One region of the Bradyrhizobium sp. 26S5 genome, then DNA from elsewhere that is predicted to be linked to it. Evidence: riboswitches for the same ligand, from Rfam matches in the RefSeq annotation. Region 1 holds a riboswitch; each other region holds the start of a gene.
What was found. A riboswitch is a leader RNA that binds a small molecule or an ion and turns the genes downstream of it on or off. The one in region 1 is predicted to bind cobalamin.
Positions count from the first base shown of each region.

Region 2: it holds a riboswitch for cobalamin, as region 1 does, so the genes downstream of both, metE (5-methyltetrahydropteroyltriglutamate--homocysteine S-methyltransferase) here and V5279_RS16050 (DUF1636 domain-containing protein) in region 1, are expected to answer to the same signal.
Region 3: it holds a riboswitch for cobalamin, as region 1 does, so the genes downstream of both, V5279_RS22370 (ribonucleoside-diphosphate reductase subunit alpha) here and V5279_RS16050 (DUF1636 domain-containing protein) in region 1, are expected to answer to the same signal.
Region 4: it holds a riboswitch for cobalamin, as region 1 does, so the genes downstream of both, metE (5-methyltetrahydropteroyltriglutamate--homocysteine S-methyltransferase) here and V5279_RS16050 (DUF1636 domain-containing protein) in region 1, are expected to answer to the same signal.

Region 1 covers NZ_CP145948.1:3,480,357-3,485,746, reverse strand. The annotation lists gene cobN (cobaltochelatase subunit CobN) at 1-1,870, opposite strand, end outside; gene cobW (cobalamin biosynthesis protein CobW) at 1,870-2,904, opposite strand; gene V5279_RS16050 (DUF1636 domain-containing protein) at 2,901-3,275, opposite strand; cobalamin riboswitch at 3,369-3,580, opposite strand; gene cobO (cob(I)yrinic acid a,c-diamide adenosyltransferase) at 3,617-4,270, shown strand; gene V5279_RS16040 (cobyric acid synthase) at 4,282-5,390, shown strand, end outside.
Region 2 covers NZ_CP145948.1:1,516,588-1,521,977, forward strand. The annotation lists partial or broken gene metE (5-methyltetrahydropteroyltriglutamate--homocysteine S-methyltransferase) at 1-1,951, opposite strand, end outside; cobalamin riboswitch at 2,053-2,249, opposite strand; partial or broken gene V5279_RS07180 (helix-turn-helix domain-containing protein) at 3,150-3,341, shown strand; gene V5279_RS07185 (group II intron maturase-specific domain-containing protein) at 3,346-3,960, shown strand; partial or broken gene V5279_RS07190 (IS630 family transposase) at 4,039-4,532, shown strand; partial or broken gene V5279_RS07195 (IS30 family transposase) at 4,555-5,314, shown strand.
Region 3 covers NZ_CP145948.1:4,824,860-4,830,249, forward strand. The annotation lists gene V5279_RS22360 (PepSY domain-containing protein) at 133-1,560, shown strand; gene V5279_RS22365 (hypothetical protein) at 1,635-2,123, shown strand; cobalamin riboswitch at 2,351-2,567, shown strand; gene V5279_RS22370 (ribonucleoside-diphosphate reductase subunit alpha) at 2,688-5,390, shown strand, end outside.
Region 4 covers NZ_CP145948.1:4,815,394-4,820,783, reverse strand. The annotation lists gene V5279_RS22340 (MmgE/PrpD family protein) at 1-253, shown strand, start outside; gene prpC (bifunctional 2-methylcitrate synthase/citrate synthase) at 264-1,436, shown strand; gene prpB (methylisocitrate lyase) at 1,447-2,382, shown strand; cobalamin riboswitch at 2,560-2,761, shown strand; gene metE (5-methyltetrahydropteroyltriglutamate--homocysteine S-methyltransferase) at 2,865-5,210, shown strand; gene V5279_RS22320 (hypothetical protein) at 5,270-5,390, shown strand, end outside.

The DNA.
Region 1 (5,390 bases):
CAATCAGGCGCTGCCGCCGTGCCGGATCGAGACCGTCCGCAGTCGAATATTCATCGAGTAAGCGCTCGAGCCTGCGCAAGCCTTCCGGCACCGCCGCCAGCGCGAGCGGCGGCGGCAGATGACCGATCGTCAAGGCGCCGATCCGCCGCTTGGCCTGCGCCGCCTCGCCGGGATCGTTGACGATGAAGGGATAGATGACGGGCAGATCACCGATCAGCGCCTCGGGCCAGCACGCGGACGACAGCGCGACCGACTTGCCGGGCAACCATTCCAGTGTGCCGTGCGCGCCCATGTGCACGACGGCATCGATGCCCTGCTGCCTGAGCCACAGATAGAACGCGACATAGGCATGACGCGGCGTGCGCGACAGATCGTGATAGTCGGCATCGCGATGGCCGATATCACCGCGCTCCGGCTGAACGGCGATGATCGACTTGCCGCACTGGATTGCCGCGAATTGAAATTCGCCGTCACGACAATCGGGATCGTCCTCCGGCGCGCCCCATGCACGCGCGAGGTCGTCCTGGAGCTGTGACGGAAGGCCGGAGATGGCCGCGCGATACCCGGCCACGTCCCATGTCAGTTTCCGGTGCAAGAGCGCATCGCCCAGCAACGCCACCGGCTCGAGATCAAAGCCCGCGGCCGCGAGATCGGCCCGCAACGCCTCGACCGAGGCAAGCGCATCGAGGCCGACGGCATGCGCGATCTGGTGCGGACGGCCCGGATAGTTCGACAGCACGAGCGCGAGTTGCTTCTCCTGCGCGGGCTTGTCGGCAAGCCGATGCCAGGCTGCCACGCGGGCGGCAATTGCTGCGACGCGCCCGGCATCCGGCCGATGCGCAAGATGCGCGAATTGCAGATCGGGATCGCGCTCGCTCGCCGACTTGAAGCTCACCACGCCCGCAAACAGGCGGCCGTCAACCTCCGGCAACACCACATGCATCGCGAGATCGCCGGGCGACAGACCGCGGAGCGACTCGGCCCAATCCTCGCGCCGCGCCGTCGACAAGGCGACCTGGAACACCGGACATGAAGCGGCATCGAACGGCGTGGTGCCGTCATCGCCGGCCGCGGAGAATGCGGTCGCATTGACGATGGCGGCTGGAGGGCATTGCGCGAACTGAGCGCGCAGCCAATCGGCCACGCCTGCGGCCTTCAACGAGGCGACGAACACGCCGTAGGCGTCAAAACCTTTCTCGCGTAGCGCCTCGACCAAGGCATCGACCGGCGCGGTGTCGCCGGCCGCGAGATAGGAGCGATAGAAGGTCACGAGTGCCCGCGGCCGGCCACCCGATGCCGGCAACGCTGCGACAACACCGCGCCGCGGATCGTAGACGCCGATCTCCGGCAGATCGATCTCGCCGACGACAGGCCCGGCATAGAGCCCTGACGCCAGCGCCACTTGCGCGATCACGGCCTGGGCGGCGACAGGCCCCCCCTTGTCGCACAGCACCTTAAGTCGCCGCAGCGTCGAGACCGGCAGCGTGGAAAATTCGTCCAGCCGCAGATCGTCGCGGCCATCCGCCGGCAACACCACCAGGGCGATATCGCGCTCCTTTGCCAGGCGATGCACCGCGGCCAGCCCGTAGGACCAATAGGGCTCACCGCCGATCAGCCGCACCAGGATGCCGCGCGCGTGCGACAGCGTCCGCTCGATATAGGTATCGACCGACAGCGGGTGGCGCAGCTCCGCGAGATTGGCGAGCCGCAGCGACGGCAGCGCGGCGCGGCCCCGCCGCCAGCCGGCCGCGAAGGCAGCGAGATCGCTGTCGGAAAACGACAACACCACGAGATCGGCCGGATCCTGGCCGAGGTCCCTTGGTGTCGCGGTCTCCTCAAGGCCGCGGCTCTCGCGGAAGACGACGTGCATCAGACACCTAGTCGCGCCCTGATCGCAGCTTCACTGATGTCGCCGTGCTCGCCGATCACGACCAGCTTCGACTGCCGCGGCCGTGTGCCCCAGGGCATGTCGAACTGATGCCGCACGCGTTCGCCGACGGACTGCACGAGCAGCCGCATTGGCTTGCCTTCGACTGCGATATAGCCCTTGGCGCGCAGCACGTTCTGCTCGCGGGCCAGCCCCTTGATCGAAGCCACGAGTGCCTCGACATCCGAAACCTCGGGAAGATCGATCACCACGGAGTTGAAATCATTGTGCTCGTGCTCGTCCTCGCCATCGTGGTGCGACGGCCGCGACGCGAGATCATCCTCTGCCGCGGCCTCGAGCCCCAGGATCACGCGCGCATCGACGGCGCCGTCGACGATCGGCAACATCGGAACCTCGCGCGGCATTTCAGCGGCAATCACCGCTTTGGCCGCCTTGATCCCTTCCGCTCCGGCGAGATCGGCCTTGGTCAGCAGCACGATATCGGCACAGGCGATCTGGTCCTCGAACACTTCGGACAGCGGCGTCTCGTGGTCGAGATTGTCGTCGGCCGCACGCTGTGCATCGACTGCTGCGGGATCCGGCGCAAAGCGGCCGGCCGCGACCGCTTCCGCATCGGCCAGCGCGATCACGCCATCGACCGTGATCCGCGAGCGGATTTCCGGCCAGTCGAACGCCTTCAGCAGCGGCTTCGGCAGCGCCAAACCTGACGTCTCGATCACGATGTGATCGGGCCTCACGCGTCGCGCCAGCAGTTGCTCCATCGCCGGGATGAAATCGTCGGCGACGGTGCAGCAGATGCAGCCATTGGCGAGTTCGACGATGTTCTCGGTCGGGCAATTGGCGTCGGCGCACGACTTCAGAATCTCGCCGTCGACGCCTTCGCTGCCGAATTCGTTGACCAGCACCGCGAGCTTCTTGCCATTGGCATTGCGGATCAGATGCTGGATCAGCGTCGTCTTGCCGGACCCGAGAAATCCGGTCACGACCGTGACCGGAATTTTGGCGAGCGTGTTCATTCTGCGGCCTCCGGGACGACGGCAAGGGGTGGAATGCGGGCGAGCGATTGCTTGCGGAAGATTTCCGGACGGCTGCGCCACGGCACGATGCCGTCAGGCGCGGCCGCATAGGCGGAGGCACCGGCGATCACATCCCTGGCATTATCAGCGGACAGGCGGCCGTAGACATAGGACCACCGCCCCGGCGCGCTGAGCGCGACCGAGCAGCCCTGGCTGCAAGCCGAGAGGCATTCGACGGGAACAAGATTGACGTCATCGGGCACGCCGGCCTCAACAAGCGCGGCATGCAGGCGCGCACCGGGCGCGATCTCACCTTCCGCCAGCGTCTGGCCGGCGCGGCAGGTGATGCAGACATGAAGTGTAACGCTCATCGCCCATCCTGGATTGACAGCGGGAGGCGAAGAGGCACACGAACCGATGTGAATGGGTTCGTTCCCCGTCGCGGAACACCCCGTCCGCCGGTCTCACTACACGTTGCGTTGGCAGGTCTCCCGGCTTGCGGAGCAGGATTTCTCCCTCGATGCCCACCTTCCCGATTCTCGACAAGGAATCAGTGGCTTTTGGGCATCTCTCCGGTCACGGTCGCGGGGGCGGCTGCTTTTCAGGCCCACCTTGAGCCCTATCGCATTCCCTCTTCGCCTGTCGTAGGACAGGAACCAACGCGGGCCCACCATTCGTCCGTGGCTCGAACTTGTCAAGCCGAAGGAATGTCATGATTTCTGAAGAAAACGGCGCCGAAGACGAGGTCGGCAGCAGCGAGGTTTCGCTGGATGCGCGCCACGCGACCAAGATGGCGAAGAAAAAGGTCGCGCGCGACAAGATCATGGCGACCAAGAGCGGTGAAAGGGGTCTGATCATCGTTCATACCGGCGCCGGCAAGGGAAAATCCTCTTCGGCCTTCGGCATGATCGTGCGCTGTGTGGCGCATGGCTTTCCCTGCGCGGTGGTGCAGTTCATCAAGGGCGCCTGGGATACCGGCGAGCGCCGCCTGCTCACCGGGCATTTCGGCGAACTCTGCCAATTCCACGCGATGGGCGAAGGCTTTACCTGGGAGACGCAGGATCGCGCGCGCGACATCGCGGCGGCCCAGGCCGGCTGGGAAAAGGCCAAGCAGCTGATCGCAGACCCGAGCTTGCGCATGGTTGTGCTCGACGAGATCAACATCGCGCTGCGCTATGACTATCTCGCCATCGCCGATGTCGTCGAGTTCCTGACCACGTCAAAGCCGCCGATGACGCATGTCGTGCTCACCGGGCGCAACGCCAAGGAGGAGCTGATCGAGATCGCCGATCTCGTCACCGAGATGACGCTGGTGAAACATCCGTTCCGCTCCGGCATCAAGGCCCAGCCGGGCGTCGAGTTCTGACTGTTATCGCCATGGCGCGTGCATTGATGATCCAGGGAGCCGGTTCGGACGTGGGCAAGTCGCTCATCGTCGCGGGCCTGGCGCGCGCTGCCAGTCGGCGCGGCCTGCGCGTGCTGCCTTTCAAACCGCAGAACATGTCCAACAACGCGGCTGTGACCATCGACGGCGGCGAGATCGGACGTGCGCAGGCCCTGCAGGCGCTCGCCGCCGGTGTCGAGCCGCACACCGACATGAACCCGGTGCTGCTGAAGCCGGAGAGCGATGTCGGCGCCCAGATCATCGTGCACGGCAAACGGATCGCGACCGCACGCGCGCGCGAATATTCCGCTATGAAACCGTCGCTGATGGGCGCGGTGCTGGAGAGTTTTGGGCGGTTGAAGGATCGCGCCGATCTGGTGCTGGTCGAAGGCGCCGGCAGCCCCGCCGAGGTCAATCTGCGTAAGTCCGATATCGCCAATATGGGCTTTGCACGCAAAGCTGACGTCCCCGTGGTGCTGGTCGGCGACATCGACCGCGGCGGCGTCATCGCACAGCTCGTCGGTATCCAGGCGGTGATCGATCCCGAGGATGCCGCGATGATCCAGGGCTTTGTCATCAACAAGTTCCGAGGCGATCCGACGCTGTTCGACGACGGCTACCGCCTGATCGAATCCCGCACCGCATGGCGCGGCTTTGGCGTGCTGCCCTGGTTCGTCCGCGCCGGCGAGCTTCCGGCCGAAGACGCGCTCGGGCTCGGCGAGGCGCGCAAGCCCGGCCAGTGCAAGATCGCCTTCCTTGCGCTGTCGCGGATCGCCAATTTCGACGATCTCGATCCGCTGAAGCTCGAGCCCGGCGTCGATCTCGTGATGGTACGGCCGGGCGAAGCCATCCCGGGTGATGCGAAGCTCGTCATCCTGCCCGGCTCGAAATCGACCCGCGGCGACCTCGCCTTCCTGCGCGCGCAGGGCTGGGACATCGATCTCGTGGCGCATCATCGCCGCGGCGGTCATGTCCTTGGCCTCTGCGGCGGATATCAGATGCTCGGCGAGAGCGTCGCCGATCCCGACGGGATCGAAGGTCCCGCCGGCGAAACGCGCGGCCTCGGACTTCTTGATATCACAACTGTCATGACCGAGCAGAA
Region 2 (5,390 bases), 2.0 Mb from region 1:
TGAGCAGATGCGGAAGCAATCTCCAGCCCACTCGAGGTAAACGGTCCACTGCGCACTACGCAATGGCAAGCCTTCGCGTAGTGCAGCCTCATCGATCTGGATCATGGAAGCACCCGCATTCTCGAGATCGCCGACTTCATCTCGAATTGCGAGCGCAATCTGACGGCAGACTTCGCTTCGGGGAATATCCTCGCGAACAAACGACCAGTTCAAGATCGTTACTGGTCCGGTCAACATCGCCTTCATCGGCCTTTTGGTTAGCGACTGCGCATAGCGCCACCAGTCCACCGTGATCGGCTTCGGCCGTGAGACATCTCCAAACAGGATCGGCGGCCGGACACAGCGCGAGCCATAGGATTGCACCCAACCGTTTTTGGTAAATGCGAAGCCGGAGAGTTGCTCGCCGAAGTACTGCACCATGTCATTGCGCTCAAACTCGCCATGGACGAGCACGTCCAGACCGATGTCTTCCTGCCAACGTACGGCGCGCGCCGTCTCTTCCTTGAGGAACTTGTCGTATTGCTCGTCGCTCATCGCGCCTCGCGCATGCGCCGCCCGGGTATTACGGACCTCTGAGGTCTGAGGAAACGATCCGATCGTCGTGGTCGAGAACGCTGGAAGCCCGAAGCGCTTGCGTTGGATCTCGGCCCGACTGGCAAATGGGCTGGCCCGCCGGCGCATGGCCTGGTTGATCGCACTCAGCCGGACAACGACATTGGCATCTCGGATCTTCGGCGACGTCCCGCGGACGGCTGCGGCACACTCCGATTCCGCAAGAGCTTTCGCAACATTCTGGTCGCCTGCGAGTGCCCGCGCCAAGGTCGCAAGCTCACGCATCTTCTGAACCGAGAAAGCAAGCCAGCTCTTGACGTCGGAGGCGAGCCCGGTCTCGAGTTCAACATCGACCGGCACATGAAGCAGCGAGCAGGATGGGGCGATCTGTACGCGGTCCTTACCAAGCTTCGCAATCGCGGGATCCAGTCGCTGGCGGAGCGCCGACAAATTCGATCGCCAAACATTCCGACCGTCTATGACGCCGAGCGACATGACGAGGTCACTCGCCGCTCGCAATGATCTGGCTCAATAACTCTGGCGCGCGAACCAGATCGACGTGCAGCCCGGCAACAGGCAGGCGCAGGGCAGCGTCCAGATTGTCGCAGAGGCCACCGAAATAGCTTGCAACCATGATCTTGATGGCCGGCCCTTCCTTTGCGAGCCGGCCATAAGCATGTACCAAGGATTTTCGCGAACTCTCATCCAGAACAAGGACTAGGCAAGGTTCGTCGAATTGACCCCAATTTGCCCCGCGTTTGGCCAATTCCTTCAAAAGCTCAATATAGACCGGTATCAGGTCATCTAGCAGTGACAGTGGCTGGAACGCAAGATCGGCACTCTTGCCAAGCTTCAAGAATGTAACCGGCCCGATCAGGACAGGGCGCGTCTGAAAGCCAAGGGCCTTGGCTTCCTCGTACTCCTCGATTGGTTTGCGAGAGGATAGTCTGAAAGTCTGCCCCGGGTGAAATTCCGGGACCATGTAATGGTAGTTGGTGTCGAACCATTTGGTCATCTCCTGCGCGGGTGCGCCATATCCACGCGACGGGTGACCGCAACTCCCATCCTGACCGTCGCATTGTGCCCCGCGTGCCATGGCGAAGTATGTCTTGAGCGAAATGGATCCGGCATTCGTCTCGTAGACTTCTGGGATGGCACCAACCATGACACTGGTGTCGAGCACCTGGTCGTACAGCGAGAAATCGTTCGATGGGATCACGGTGACACCGAGAGACCTCTGGCGAGCCCAATTTGCGGCACGTAGGCCAGCTGCATCCTCGAGCAACTGCTGTTCGGCGATTTTTCCGGCCCAGTAACTTTCGAGCGCAACCTTGAGCTCTCGCCTTGGACCGATGCGTGGCGTTCCGAGTGTGGCAACCGGAAGAGAGAGAAGAGACATAGCGTTAACCCCATATTGGTGGCAAAGGCCATGGCGGACGCAGGCAGAAGAAGCCGCGCGAGCGACCGCTGCTTGGCGCACCACCGGGACACCCGCCGGTGGACGAAGATAGTGGCGGGGCAGGTCTCCTGGCTCGCGGCTCTGCGCTGCTGTCCGGTCTTCCCGAAACCGTCAGGCTTCAGTGCCTTCGTTGGACAGCTCGCCACTCACAGTTGCGGGGACAGCGCCGGAATTGACACCGGCTTCCCTCTTAGCTCCGGCCTAATGAGACCGGAGAACCTCGACACCTTCAATTATCGGCAAAAGGGATATTCCGTCAACCTCGCGTCATGTTGCGATCTGCTAATGTGCCTAGCGGCATGCCCACCGTTCATACTCGATGCAGAAGTCGCTCTACAATCACGGACATCGGATGACATCCCGAAAGTCCCTCCGCGTGGGCAGCGACAAATCCGAATACGCCGCCTTTGCACCGAGGACCACTTGGTCGAACAGACGGCTTTCATGCAAGCTGGCCCCGGTTCATCAAGCACGGCGCGCTGCGCTGCCTTCTCCAAGCAATCAACGATCCACCGAATAAGATAGCATACGCGGCGCGAGGTGGTTCTGTGATGCCAGCCATTTCTGGTAGGCGTCACTCGGACACTTTTTGGCGATACTGCCCAGGCAAGCATATCAACCAAACCAAGGAGACCGGCTCGCAATGAAAATGGCTGTTTGGAGTGCCCTCGGTGTCTTTGCTGTTGCCGTCTCGGCGGTCGGCTTGTTCGGGTTGATGGTAAGACCGCTCTTGAGTAACACCGCTCGACAGTTTCTCTCGAAACTATTGATCGGCTCAGGCCGAGGCTAGCACGGCTCGGCGTCCTCTACCTGCTTGAGGAGGACAGGACTTGCGTCGAAGCCGCATCTTCCGGTCGATTGAAGAGCACGATATGCGCCGGCCGACACGAGCGATCGCGCATGCCGGCGAGTGAATGCTACCATCTTGCCCGCCTGCTTAAAGCGTGCACTTCGGCGGCGTCTGTTCCAAACGCCCGGCGCTGATGGGCGGTTTCGTATCGTTGTGGGCCCTTGAGTGCCAAGCACATCTGCCTGGCGCTGCAACTAGAGCATTTCATTGCTTAACTGAATCGGAGGGGATTCCGGTTTTTGGCGGTTTGTGATTCAAGATGCTGACTGGATTGGAGGCCAGCATCGCATGACCCGACCTCTTTCCCTGGACCTTCGCGAGCGTGTGGTGGCGTCGGTTTTAGCGGGCGAGAGCTGCCGATCTGTGGCGGAGCGGTTTGGTGTTGCGGTCTCGTCGGTTGTGAAGTGGTCACAGCGGCAGCGGGCGACCGGCTCGGTTGCGCCTGGCAACATGGGCGGTCACCGCAAGCCCGTGCTTGATCTGGATGGCGCGGACACATCCCGACCTCCCTTGGTGTCGGTATGCCGACGACGGACTGGTGCACTGCCGGACCGAGCAAGAAGCAGAGGCCATTAGGGCGGAGCTTCAAGCGAGGTTGGAGGTGTGCGGACTTCAGATGCACCCGACAAAGACGCAGATCGTCTATTGCATGGACAACAGGCGTCGGCGAACGTATCAGAGGGTCAAGTTTGACTTTCTCGGATATCAGTTCAGGCCGCGGCAGGTGGCAACGTCACAGCGGAAGGAATTCTTTTGTGGATACACCCCGGCGGTCAGTCCGACAGCTTTGAAGGCCATGCGAGCAACGATCCGAAGCTTGCACATTCCCCGGCAAACGCCGGGGACGCTGGCTGAGCTTGCCCAACAGATCAATCCGCTCCTCCGGGGGTGGATAGGTTATTATGGTCGGTTCAGCCGTTCAGCGCTGTTCTCTCTGGTCGACTACGTCAATCAGAAGCTGAAGGCGTGGATCATGCGAAAGTACAAGCGCTTCCGGCTCCACAAAACCGGTGCTTCGCTGTTCTTGCGAAAGCTGGCTCGGAATAACGCGGAGCTGTTCGTACACTGGCAGTTCTTCGGAACGACCACGTTCACCTGACGGGAGCGGTGTGAACCGAGAGGTTCACGCACCGTTCTGCGAGAGGCCGGGGGTGAAAATCCCCGGCCTACTCACCCTTGGATCAAGACCAGCATGGCCCCTTTGCGGGGCTGGGGCCCCAAGGGCGCACGCCTGCGCGGCTTCGCCCCGCACGGTCACTGGCGTACCCTCACATTCCTCGGCGCGCTCCGCCATGACCAACTCACGGCACCCTGCGTCTTCGACGGCCCGGTCAACGGCGAATGCTTCTGCGCTTATGTGAAGCACCTTCTCCTGCCAACCCTGCGCGAAGGCGACATCGTCATTCTCGACGAGCTCGGAAGCCACAAGTCGAAAGCTGTCAGGCAGATGATCCAGGCTGCTGGCGCCAGGCTCTGGTACCTGCCGCCATACTCGCCCGACCTCAACCCGATCGAACAGGCCTTCTCCAAGATCAAACACTGGATGCGGCAGGCTCAGAGGCGCACCGTCGAAGACACTTGGCGCCAAATCGGTCACCTCGTTCAGGACATCCAGCCTCGCGAATGCCAAACTACTTCGCAAACACCGGTTATGCTTCAGTCAAAATGTGAAACGCTCTAGGGTGTTGTGGCGATGGGACAATGTTATGGCCAGCTCAGCCTTGAAGAGCGCGTTGAGATTTACCGCCTGCATGCAGGCGGTAAATCTCGAAACGATATTGCGTCTGCGCTTGACCGCGCGACGTCGACGATAAGTCGGGAGCTGAAGCGCAACTCGCGGCCTACCAAGGTCTGGAGGGGCGGTTACGAACCTGTCCGGGCTCAACAATTGGCCGAACGTCGGCGACGGCAGGATGGCCGCTTCAAGCTGGCGCGCCAGCCGGCCCTGCGGGACTGCGTCGGCAAAAGCCTTGCGATGGGACATTCGCCGGAGCAGATCGCTGGTCGACTGGCGCGAGAGCATGGTCGCGTCATGATCAGCCACGAGTCAATCTATCGTTTCATCTATCATCGTACGGCCCAGAAGGATTACTGGCACCGCCTGCTGCCGCGCCATAAACTCAGACGAGGGCGCCGGCGACGCCCAGGCGGCAGCCCTGCCAGCTTCATTAAACAACGGCGCTCGATCGATGAACGACCCTCCGAGGTCGAAGGCCGGGGGACGCCGGGTCATTGGGAAGCCGACTTCATGCTGTTCGCGCGATATGGCCAAGGATTGCTGGTTCTCCACGGGCGACAAGCCCGCTTCAGCAGCCAGCGAGGCGCTCAAGCATATCGCCGAGTTCTACGCCAACATCGTGCTGCATCCACGCGATCGGAAAGCTGTCCTCACCCCTCGGACCATCGCCCGTCAACTTGGCAAGCTTCCACAGGCGATCCGCAAAACCATCAGCTGCCGAGGAGCGCCGTCTCGTTCGGCACCGCGGCCACGGATGTCCCTTTCGATGACCACGCCCTCACCAGGATCGT
Region 3 (5,390 bases), 1.3 Mb from region 1:
AGAAAAAACTAGTGTGTAAACCACCAAACTTTAATCTAACCGGTATTTCGAAACTCACGGCACATCCGGTTACTGCCGGAAGCCTTACGCACCTATGAAGCATCCGCTGCCTTCAAAGGGAGAGACTTCGGCATGCTGAGCGCGATTGTCCTGCTCCATCGTTGGTTGGGGTTCGCGTTCGCACTTTTGTTTGCGATGTGGTTCGCGACGGGAATGGTGATGCACTTCGTGCCATTTCCGTCGTTGAAGGAAGCGGACCGGTTCGCGGGCCTCTCTCCGATCGACGCCAAGAACTTGATCGGGCCGGCCGACGCCATCAAGGCCGCCGGCGTCGCCGATGTGTTGCGTGTACGGTTGGTTCAGCGGTCGGACGGTCCAGTCTACATTGTCTCCGGCCGATCGGCCGCGAGGTCAGTGAATGCAATCGATGCGAAGGATGCCGCGATCGTATCGCCTGACGCTGCGCGGGCCGTCGTCGATCGGTATGCCCGCAACCGCGGGATGACGGCACCATCCCTATCGGTCAGCCTTAACGACTACGATCAGTGGTCCGTGCCGAACGGTTTCGATCGCTATCGGCCGCTGTTTCGCGTCGCGCTCGGCAACGCCGACGGCGATGAACTCTACGTGGCCTGGAACACCGGCGAGGTGGTGCTGGTCACGAACTCCCGCGAGCGGCTATGGAATTACGCGGGCAGTGTGTTGCACTGGATTTATCCAACGGTTCTGCGGCGAAATTGGGCTGCATGGGATTGGGTGGTCTGGACGGCATCGTTTCTGGCGTCGATCGCCGCCTTGCTTGGCGCGATCCTGGGTATCGCACGTCTGAAGCGGCGGCAGGGCCACCTGACGACGCCGTATCGCGGCTGGCACGCCTTACATCATGTCGTCGGACTGGCAGCAGCCGTTTTCCTGCTCACGTGGATCGTCAGCGGATGGCTTTCGATGGATCATGGACGGCTATTTTCGCGCGGGCAATTGACTGACGCTGAAGCGGCGGTAGCGGTCACCGGGGTCGACATTGCGGGCCTGGCATCGTCAATTTGGCCCCCGGTCTCGCCAGGTGCACGTGAAGTCGAGTGGTTCGCATTTGGCGGACAGCAGTTTCGGCGCGACCGCGTGGCGCTCGACAAACAGATGCTGGTTCGGTCGGGCGTAGCGGCATCTGATCCGACCGGCCTTCTGGGTGCGGACGATGTCACCGGCCTGATGTCGCGCTTGGCGCCTGGATGCGGCGCGCCGGGGGCCGTGCCGGCCGACGACGCCTATGAGGCTGCATCACAACTCCCTTCGGCGCCTGTCTATCGTACGATATGCGGCGACGTCTGGTTCGATGTCGACAGCGTCAACGGCATGGTGTTGCAGCGCCTGGACTCCTCGCGTCGCGCGTATCGCTGGGCTTACCAAGCGCTTCACACGCTTGAGTTTCCGGTTCTCGTGCAGCACCCGGCAACCCGTACGCTGATCGTCGTCGGGCTTTGTACGCTGGGCTTCCTTTTTTCGATCACGGGAATTCTAATTGGCTGGCGAAGATTACTGCTGTCTCTATCCCGATCGTGAAACTATGATTTTCATTACCTTTGTGTCGTGGGGTATTGACCGTGGGGACTGTCCGCTCAATCGAGAGTCAATATTTGGACGTTACACACGAGGGCGAAGCGATCTCTGTGCGCTTTGTTCCGAATACTGATCTGACCGTGGGCTCGCATCGCCGCGCTAGTCAATCGATCAGGTTGGTCAGGACGCAACTGAAGCGGTTTGCCGACGCGGTCGAGACAAAGGATGGAGGGGTCACCGCGCATTTCTTGATGGCCGACATGAACGCCGTTTCGGATTTCATCTCGCGCATCGACGAAAAACTCGATCGCCTCCGCAACGAGAAGATCACGATCAAAATGTTGGAAGAGATCCTGCTTCTCACTCCGCTTGAGCGTCAACGCTGGACGAAAGACGGTCGCCTTCCGGCTGCTGGCAATTCCTACATCGATCGCGGCCAGAAAATTCGGCTGTGGACCTATTCACCCGATGTAGTCGCACGGCTTTGGAAAAACCCGGAGATCATCGAGAACTGGCGGAAGGCGGATCTTGCGAGTGGGTCCGCCTCGGCAGGTCAGTCCGATTGAATTGAGAATCAGGCTTGCGCATCGACGTGGTCGAGAACGTCTCTATCGGGCTCCGACAGAATCGGTGCAGTCTCATCAGCGCCTTTTCCCGTCTCGTTCCGTAGGAACACGGAAGTTCAAACGGTCCCCAATGTGGATAACGGGGCCAAGTTGTCTTCGAACTGTCTTGCGAGGCGGTTTTTTGCGTAAAGGCATTAACCGCCCATTGACACTTCGGGACGAATATCACCACATATAGCTGTCATGGTTCCACCGGATCGCAAGATTTGGTGACTAAGAGGGAAGTCGGTGAATCGCACGTGCTGCGAGATTCCGGCGCTGCCCCCGCAACTGTAAGCAGTGAGTCACTCCCGATTTAAGTCACTGGTGCGCCGTGCGCATTGGGAAGACAGGGCGTGGCGATGACCTGCGAGCCAGGAGACCTGCCGTGACATCAGAACGTCCACGGGCGGGGTGTCCGGCGGTTGCTCGTTTGCCATGCCCGGCGTTCGCCGGCCATGCGATCTGGCGCCTGTCGCAAATCCAGCCCCCATAACAACTGCATTTCTACCACGGGGCCTGCCGATGTCTTTGTCTCTCGATCGCGAACTGGCGAAAGCCACTCCAGTCATTCAGTTGCGTCCAGATTCACATGCCGCGCCGGAAGCCGAGCTTCCGATGCAGGTGATCCGCCGCAACGGGACGGTGTCGCGCTTCGACGCCAGCAAGATTTCGGTCGCGATGACCAAGGCGTTCCTCGCGGTCGAGGGCCACACCGCAGCAGCCTCCCGTCGCGTCCATGAAGTGGTCGAGCAGTTGACGGCGGAAGTCGTCACCGCGCTGTCGCGCCGCATGAGCGAAGGCCGTACCTTCCATATCGAGGACGTGCAGGATCAGGTCGAACTGGCCTTGATGCGCAGCGAGCACCACAAGGTGGCGCGCGCCTACGTGCTGTACCGCGACGAGCGCACCCGGCAGCGTGCCGAGCAGGAGGCCGTCAAGCCGCAGGCCGGTCCGCAATTCAACGTCACGCTCGCCAACGGCAGCAAGGTGCCGCTGGACAATGCGCGGCTTGCTCTGATCGCCAACGAAGCCTGCGCCGGCCTCGAAGGCGTCGACGCCGCCGCCGTGCTCGCCGAAACCCATCGCAATCTCTACGACGGCATCAGCCAGGACGAACTTGCGCTTGCGTCCGTGATGGCCGCCCGTACTCTGGTAGAGCAGGAGCCGAATTACGCCTATGTCAGCGCGCGCCTGCTGCTCGACAAGCTGCGCACCGAAGTGCTGTCCTATGTCGAAGGCACGCCGGCCAACGCCTCGCAGGCCGACATGGCGACGCGCTATGCCGAGTATTTTCCGGCCTATATCAGGACCGGCATCAAGGCCGAACTGCTCGACGCTGACCTCGCACGATTCGATCTGCCCCAGCTTGCGGCGGCGCTGAAGCCGGAGCGCGACCTGTCGTTCCAGTTCCTTGGCCTGCAAACGCTCTACGACCGCTATTTCCTGCACGAGCGCGGCAACCGCATCGAACTGCCGCAGGCATTCTTCATGCGCGTCGCGATGGGCCTTGCCGTGCGCGAGATCGACCGCGAGGCGCGCGCCATCGAGTTCTACAATCTGCTGTCATCGTTCGACTTCATGGCCTCGACGCCAACGCTGTTCAACTCCGGTACGCTGCGGCCGCAGCTTTCGTCGTGCTTCCTCACCACCGTGGCCGATGATCTCGATGGCATCTTCAAGTCGGTCAAGGACAACGCGCTGCTGGCGAAGTATTCCGGCGGCCTCGGCAACGACTGGACCCGCGTGCGCGGTCTGGGCGCCCACATCAAGGGGACCAATGGCGAGAGCCAGGGCGTGGTGCCGTTCCTCAAGGTCGCCAACGACACCGCGATCGCCGTCAACCAGGGTGGCAAACGCAAGGGCGCAGTCTGTGCCTATCTTGAGACCTGGCACATCGACATCGAGGAATTCCTCGACCTGCGCAAGAACACCGGCGACGACCGCCGGCGCACCCACGACATGAACACCGCCAACTGGGTGCCCGACCTGTTCATGCAGCGCGTCGCCGCCGACGGCGAATGGACGCTGTTCTCGCCGGACGAGACGCCCGATCTGCACGACCTCTACGGCAAGCCGTTCGCGGAACGCTATGCGTTCTACGAAGCCAAGGCGGCGAGGGGTGAGATCCGCGTGTTCAAGCAGGTCCGCGCCACCGACCTCTGGCGCAAGATGCTGACCATGTTGTTCGAGACCGGCCATCCCTGGATCACGTTCAAGGACCCCTGCAACCTGCGTTCGCCGCAGCGCCATGCCGGCGTCATCCACTCGTCGAACCTCTGTACCGAGATCACGCTCAACACGTCCGACGACGAGACCGCGGTCTGCAACCTTGGTTCGATCAACCTGCTCAACCACATCAAGGACGGGGCGCTCGACGAGATCAGGCTGAAGAACACGACGATGACGGCGATGCGGATACTCGACAATGTCATCGACATCAACTTCTACACCATTCCGGAAGCGCGCCGTTCCAACCTGCGTCACCGTCCGGTCGGCCTCGGCCTGATGGGTTTTCAGGATGCCTTGCAGGCGATGCGGATCGCGATCGCGTCCGATGCGGCGGTGGCGTTCGCCGACACCAGCATGGAAGCGATCTCGTACTACGCGATCTCGGCTTCGGTGAATCTTGCTGCCGAGCGCGGCAAGTATCCGTCGTTCGAGGGATCGCTGTGGAGCCAGGGCATCCTGCCGATCGACTCGATCGAACTGTTGGCCGACGCCCGCGGTGGCCTCGACATGGACCGCTCCAGCACCCGCGACTGGGCCAGCCTGCGTGCCCGCGTCCGGACCATCGGCATGCGCAATTCCAACGTGATGGCGATCGCGCCGACCGCGACGATTTCCAACATCTGCGGCGTCGCGCAGTCGATCGAGCCCGGCTACCAGAACCTCTACGTCAAATCGAACATGTCCGGCGATTTCACCGTCGTGAACGAGTTCCTGGTCCGCGACCTCAAGGCCCGCGGCCTGTGGGACGAGGTGATGGTCAACGACCTCAAATATTTCGACGGCAGCGTCGGTTCGATCGACCGTATCCCTGACGACCTCAAGGCGCTCTATGCGACCGCCTTCGAGATCGACAGCGCCTGGCTGATCGAAGCGGCCTCCCGCCGGCAGAAGTGGATCGACCAGGCCCAGTCGCTCAACCTCTACATTGCCAACCCCTCCGGCAAGAAGCTCGATGCGCTGTATCGCCTGGCGTGGACCCGCGGTCTGAAGACGACC
Region 4 (5,390 bases), 1.3 Mb from region 1:
GCTGGGCGCGCGCCCGTTCAAGCGGCCTGACTACATCCGCAAGTTCCGTACCTTGGCGGAAGGCGTGATCGCAACCGCCGAGCAGGATCGCTTCCTCGCCGCCGTCGAGCGGCTGCCGTCGCTGCGCGCCGGCGAACTGTCTGAGCTGACCTTCACGGTCGACGCCTCAAAGTTGGGCACCCCGGCCAGCCACGGAATCTTCGACTGGAAACCGGATACACAGACCGCGGCACGACGCGCGGCAGGATCATAGGGAGGATACCATGACTGACGTGAAACCCGCGCCCAAGAAATCCGTCGCCCTCTCCGGCGTCGTCGCCGGCAACACGGCTCTTTGCAGCGTCGGCCGCAGCGGCAACGACCTGCACTATCGCGGTTACGACATCCTTGATGTCGCCGGCGTCTGCGAATTCGAGGAGATTGCCCATCTGCTGGTGCACGGCAGCCTGCCGACCCGCGCCGAACTCGCCAACTACAAGGCCAAGCTGAAGGCGCTGCGTGGCCTCCCGCGCGCGGTACTCAACACGCTGGAACAATTGCCGGCCGCAGCCCATCCAATGGACGTCATGCGCTCCGGCGTCTCGGCACTCGGTTGCGTGCTGCCGGAGAGTCATGACCACAACACGCCAGGCGCGCGCGACATCGCCGATCGCCTGATGGCCTCGCTCGGCTCGATGTTGCTGTACTGGCACCACTACGCCCACAACGGCCGCCGTATCGAGGTCGAGACCGACGACGATTCGATCGGGGCGCACGTCCTGCACCTGCTGCACGGCAAGCCGCCGTCAGCTTCGCATGAACGCGCGATGCACACCTCGCTCAATCTCTATGCCGAGCACGAATTCAACGCTTCGACCTTCACGGCGCGCTCGATCGCCGGTACCGGCGCGGACCTGTATTCGGCGGTAACCGGCGCGATCGGTGCGTTGCGTGGGCCGAAGCATGGCGGCGCCAACGAAGTCGCCTTCGAGGTCCAGAAGCGCTACGCCACCCCCAACGAAGCCGAAGCGGACATCCGCCGCCGGATCGAGGCCAAGGAAGTCGTGATCGGGTTCGGGCACCCCGTCTATACGATCTCCGATCCCCGCAACAAGGTGATCAAGCAGGTCGCCCGTGACCTCAGCGTCGAGGCCGGCAGCATACGCATGTTCGAGATTGCCGATCGCATCGAGACCGTGATGGCCAACGCGAAGCGGATGTTCGCCAACCTCGACTGGTTCAGCGCGGTCTCCTACCACGCGATGGGTGTGCCGACCGCGATGTTCACGCCGCTGTTCGTGATCTCACGCACTTCGGGTTGGGCGGCTCACGTCATCGAACAGCGGATCGACAACAAGATCATCCGGCCGGCCGCCAACTATGTCGGCCCCGAGAACCGCAGCTATGTCCCGCTGGAGGCGCGCGACTTGCCGCCTGCATCGGTCCGTGCGGCGTAAGGAGAAACACGTGCCCTATCTCGTCGCAGAAGAACTTCCGCGTGAAACCGCCGGCAGCCGCTTTCGCGCGTTGCTGAGGCGCCCGGGCATTCTTCGCCTGCCCGGCACCCACAACGGCATGTCGGCCATTCAGGCCAAGACGGCGGGTTTCGAGGGGCTGTATCTCTCGGGTGCGGCCATGACGGCGTCGATGGGATTGCCCGACCTCGGAATCATCACCGTAGACGAAGTCGCGTTCTTCATCCGCCAGATCGCCCGTGCGTCGGGTCTGCCGCTGCTGGTGGACGGCGATACCGGCTATGGCGAAGCCCTCAACGTCATGCACATGGTGCGCGTCTTCGAGGAAGCCGGTGCCGGCGCGGTCCATATCGAAGATCAGCTCCTCCCCAAGAAGTGCGGCCACCTCAACGACAAGAAGCTGGCGGATGCGCACGACATGGCGGCCAAGGTGGCCGCTGCCGCCAAGGCGCGGCGTGATCTCGTCATTCTTGCGCGAACCGATGCGGCCGCGAGCGAAGGGCTCGATGGTGCGGTCGCCCGGGCCAAGCTCTATATGGAGGCCGGTGCAGACGCGATTTTCCCGGAGGCGCTCAATACGGCCGAGATGTTCCGCGCGTTCGCCAAGCGGATGCCGGGCGTCCCCCTGCTCGCCAACATGACCGAGTTCGGCAAGACGCCCTTCTTCACCGCTTCCGAATTCGAGGAGATGGGCTATTCGATGGTGATCTGGCCGGTGTCGTCGCTTCGGATCGCCAACAAGGCGCAGGAACAGCTTTACGCCGCGATCGCGCGTGACGGCGGCACGCACAAGGCAGTCGATCGGATGCAGACGCGAGCGGAACTATACGCAACGATTGGACTGCACAATTACGAGGCCCTCGATGCTTCCATCGTCCAGACCATTATTCCCGAAGGCATGCCGCAGCGGGTCGCGGGCTCTAGATAGCCCTTCTTTCCGACGCTGTTCGCTCCGGGACACCAACCAGCACCGGCGCCGTCAGGGCCGCGAACCGATTGAAATCGGAACCCAATTCTAGGGGTTTGAGGACAAGCCGGTAACGGGCGATTGAGCAATACCAAGGTGTTTCCAGTCACGGTCATTGACTGCGGCCGGACTTGACCTTAACTCCAGTGCTGTCGTGGTTCTGCGGGCTCGTTTGGCCCGGAGCTAAGAGGGAAGCCGGTTGAAAGCCGGCGCTGCCCCCGCAACTGTAAGCGGTGAGTTGTTGTCCAACAAAGTCACTGAGGCCCGCGAGGGTCTTGGGAAGACCGGACAACAGCACTGACCCGTGAGCCAGGAGACCTGCCTCGACAACAGAACGTACTCGGGCGGGGTGTCTCGGTGGTGCGGTTGCGACCCCGCGCGCCACCTTTTGCCCGGAGTCCAGACGTGTCACGTGGCCCACGCCCCCAACATCGGGGTAAGCCATGTCTATTTCTTCACTTCCCGTCGCAACACTTGGAACACCGCGTATAGGACCGCGCCGCGAACTCAAGTTGGCGCTCGAAAGCTTCTGGTCCGGCAAATCCAGCGAGCGGGCGCTGCGTGAAACGGCCGTCGGCCTGCGCGCCGCCAACTGGGCCCGCCAAAAGTCCCTCGGCGTTAGCGTCATCCCGTCTAATGATTTTTCATTCTACGACCAGGTGCTCGACACCAGCGTGATGGTCGGCGCCATTCCGGAAGTGTACGGCTGGAAAGGCGGCGATGTGTCGCTGGCGACCTATTTCGCGATGGCCCGCGGCGCGCAGGGCTCCGAACACGATGAAAGCTGCGGTCATGCGCATCACGCGCACGGCTCTTCACACGGCGTGCCTGCGCAGGAAATGACCAAGTGGTTCGATACCAATTACCACTACATGGTGCCCGAATTCAGCGCTGGCCAGATCTTCAAGCTATCCTCCTCCAAGGCGGTCGATGAATATCGGGAGGCCAAGGCGCTCGGCTACAAAACCCGGCCCGTCCTGCTCGGACCGGTGACCTTCCTCAGGCTTGGCAAGAGCAAGGACGCGGCGCTGAACCCGCTATCGCTGCTGCCAGTCCTGCTGCCGGTTTACGTCAAGGTTTTGCAGCAACTCGTCGCCGAAGGCTGCGAATGGGTGCAGATCGACGAACCGTGCCTGGTGCTGGACGCAGACCGCGAGACCCAGGGCGCGCTTCAAATGACTTACGCGCTCTTGGCGGAAATGGTGCCGGGCCTGAAGATCATGCTCGCCAGCTATTTCGGCAGCCTGGGCGACAACGCCGATACCGCGCTATCGCTGCCGGTCGCCGGACTTCACATCGACCTTGTGCGCGCGCCGGAGCAACTCGACAAGATCGTCAGCGCCGCACCGAAGGGAATGACCCTGTCGCTCGGTGCGATCGACGGGCGCAATATCTGGCGCTCCAACCTTTCCGCCTTGCTGAAGCGGCTGGAACCGGCGGTCGCGAAGCTCGGCCTGGACCGGGTGCAGATCGCGCCCTCCTGTTCGCTGCTGCATGTCCCGATCGACCTCGAACAGGAAACCAGCCTCGATCCGGACGTGAAGAGCTGGCTTGCCTTCTCGGTGCAGAAGATCGCCGAACTGGCCACGCTGGGCACGGCGCTCGCCGGCGGCCGGGACAAGGTCGCCGACGCGCTGGCAGCATCGGACGCCGCGGCTCGCTCGCGCGAGACGTCGCCGAAGATTCACAATGCCGACGTGGCGAAGCGGATGATGGCGATCGACGACGCCATGCGCCGGCGCCAGAACGTCTTCACGAAGCGATCTGGATTGCAGCGCGCGCGGTTCGGGCTGCCAGCGTTCCCAACCACGACGATCGGCTCGTTCCCGCAGACCACGGAAGTCCGCAATGCGCGGGCCGCCCATGGCAAGGGCGCGATGAGCGATGCGCAGTACGAGCAATTCCTCAAGGAAGAAACCGCCCGCGCCGTACGTTGGCAGGAGGAAATTGGCCTCGACGTGCTGGTGCATGGCGAATTCGAGCGCAACGACATGGTGCAGTATTTCGGCGAGCAATTGTCGGGCTTCACCTTCACCAAGCACGGCTGGGTCCAGTCGTACGGCTCACGTTATGTCCGCCCGCCGATCCTTTTCGGGGATGTTTCCCGCCCCAAGCCGATGACGGTCGAATGGTGGCGTTACGCGCAGTCGCTGACCCAGAAGCCAATGAAGGCCATGCTCACCGGACCGGTGACCATCCTGAACTGGTCGTTCGTCCGCGACGACATTCCGCGCAGCGAGGCGTGCCGGCAGATCGCGCTCGCGATCCGCGACGAAGTGACTGACCTCGAAAAGGCCGGTGCCAAGATGATCCAGATCGACGAGGCTGCCCTGCGCGAGGGCCTGCCGCTGCGGAAGTCGGAATGGAAAACCTATCTCGACTGGGCCGTCGAAAGCTTCCGCATCTGCTCGACCGGCGTGACCGACGAGACCCAGATCCACACCCACATGTGCTACTCGGAGTTCAATGACATCATTGACGCGATTGGCGCCATGGATGCGGACGTGATCTCGATCGAGACGTCGCGTTCCAAGATGGAACTGCTGGACGCTTTCAAGACCTACAAGTATCCGAACGAGATCGGGCCCGGCGTCTACGACATCCATTCGCCCCGCGTTCCGGAGGTCAGCGAAATGGCCGAGCTGCTCTCGCTCGCGCGCAAGCGGCTGACCGACTCCCAGCTCTGGATCAATCCGGATTGCGGCCTAAAAACCCGCAAATGGGAAGAGGTGCGCCCTGCCCTCGTCAACATGGTGGCGGCCGCACGCGAAATGCGGCACGCCTCCTGAGGCATGCTCCCGGAGCGCGCGGATACATCGCGCGCTCCATCATTTCATTGAGGTCATCGATGCGCTTCTGGATCGAATGTACGCGACACGAGACGAACAAGCCCGTCCACATCAACATCGCCCTTGTCGGCAGCATGTGGCATGACGGCGAGCGAACCATCCTCGCCTTCGTCGGCGGCG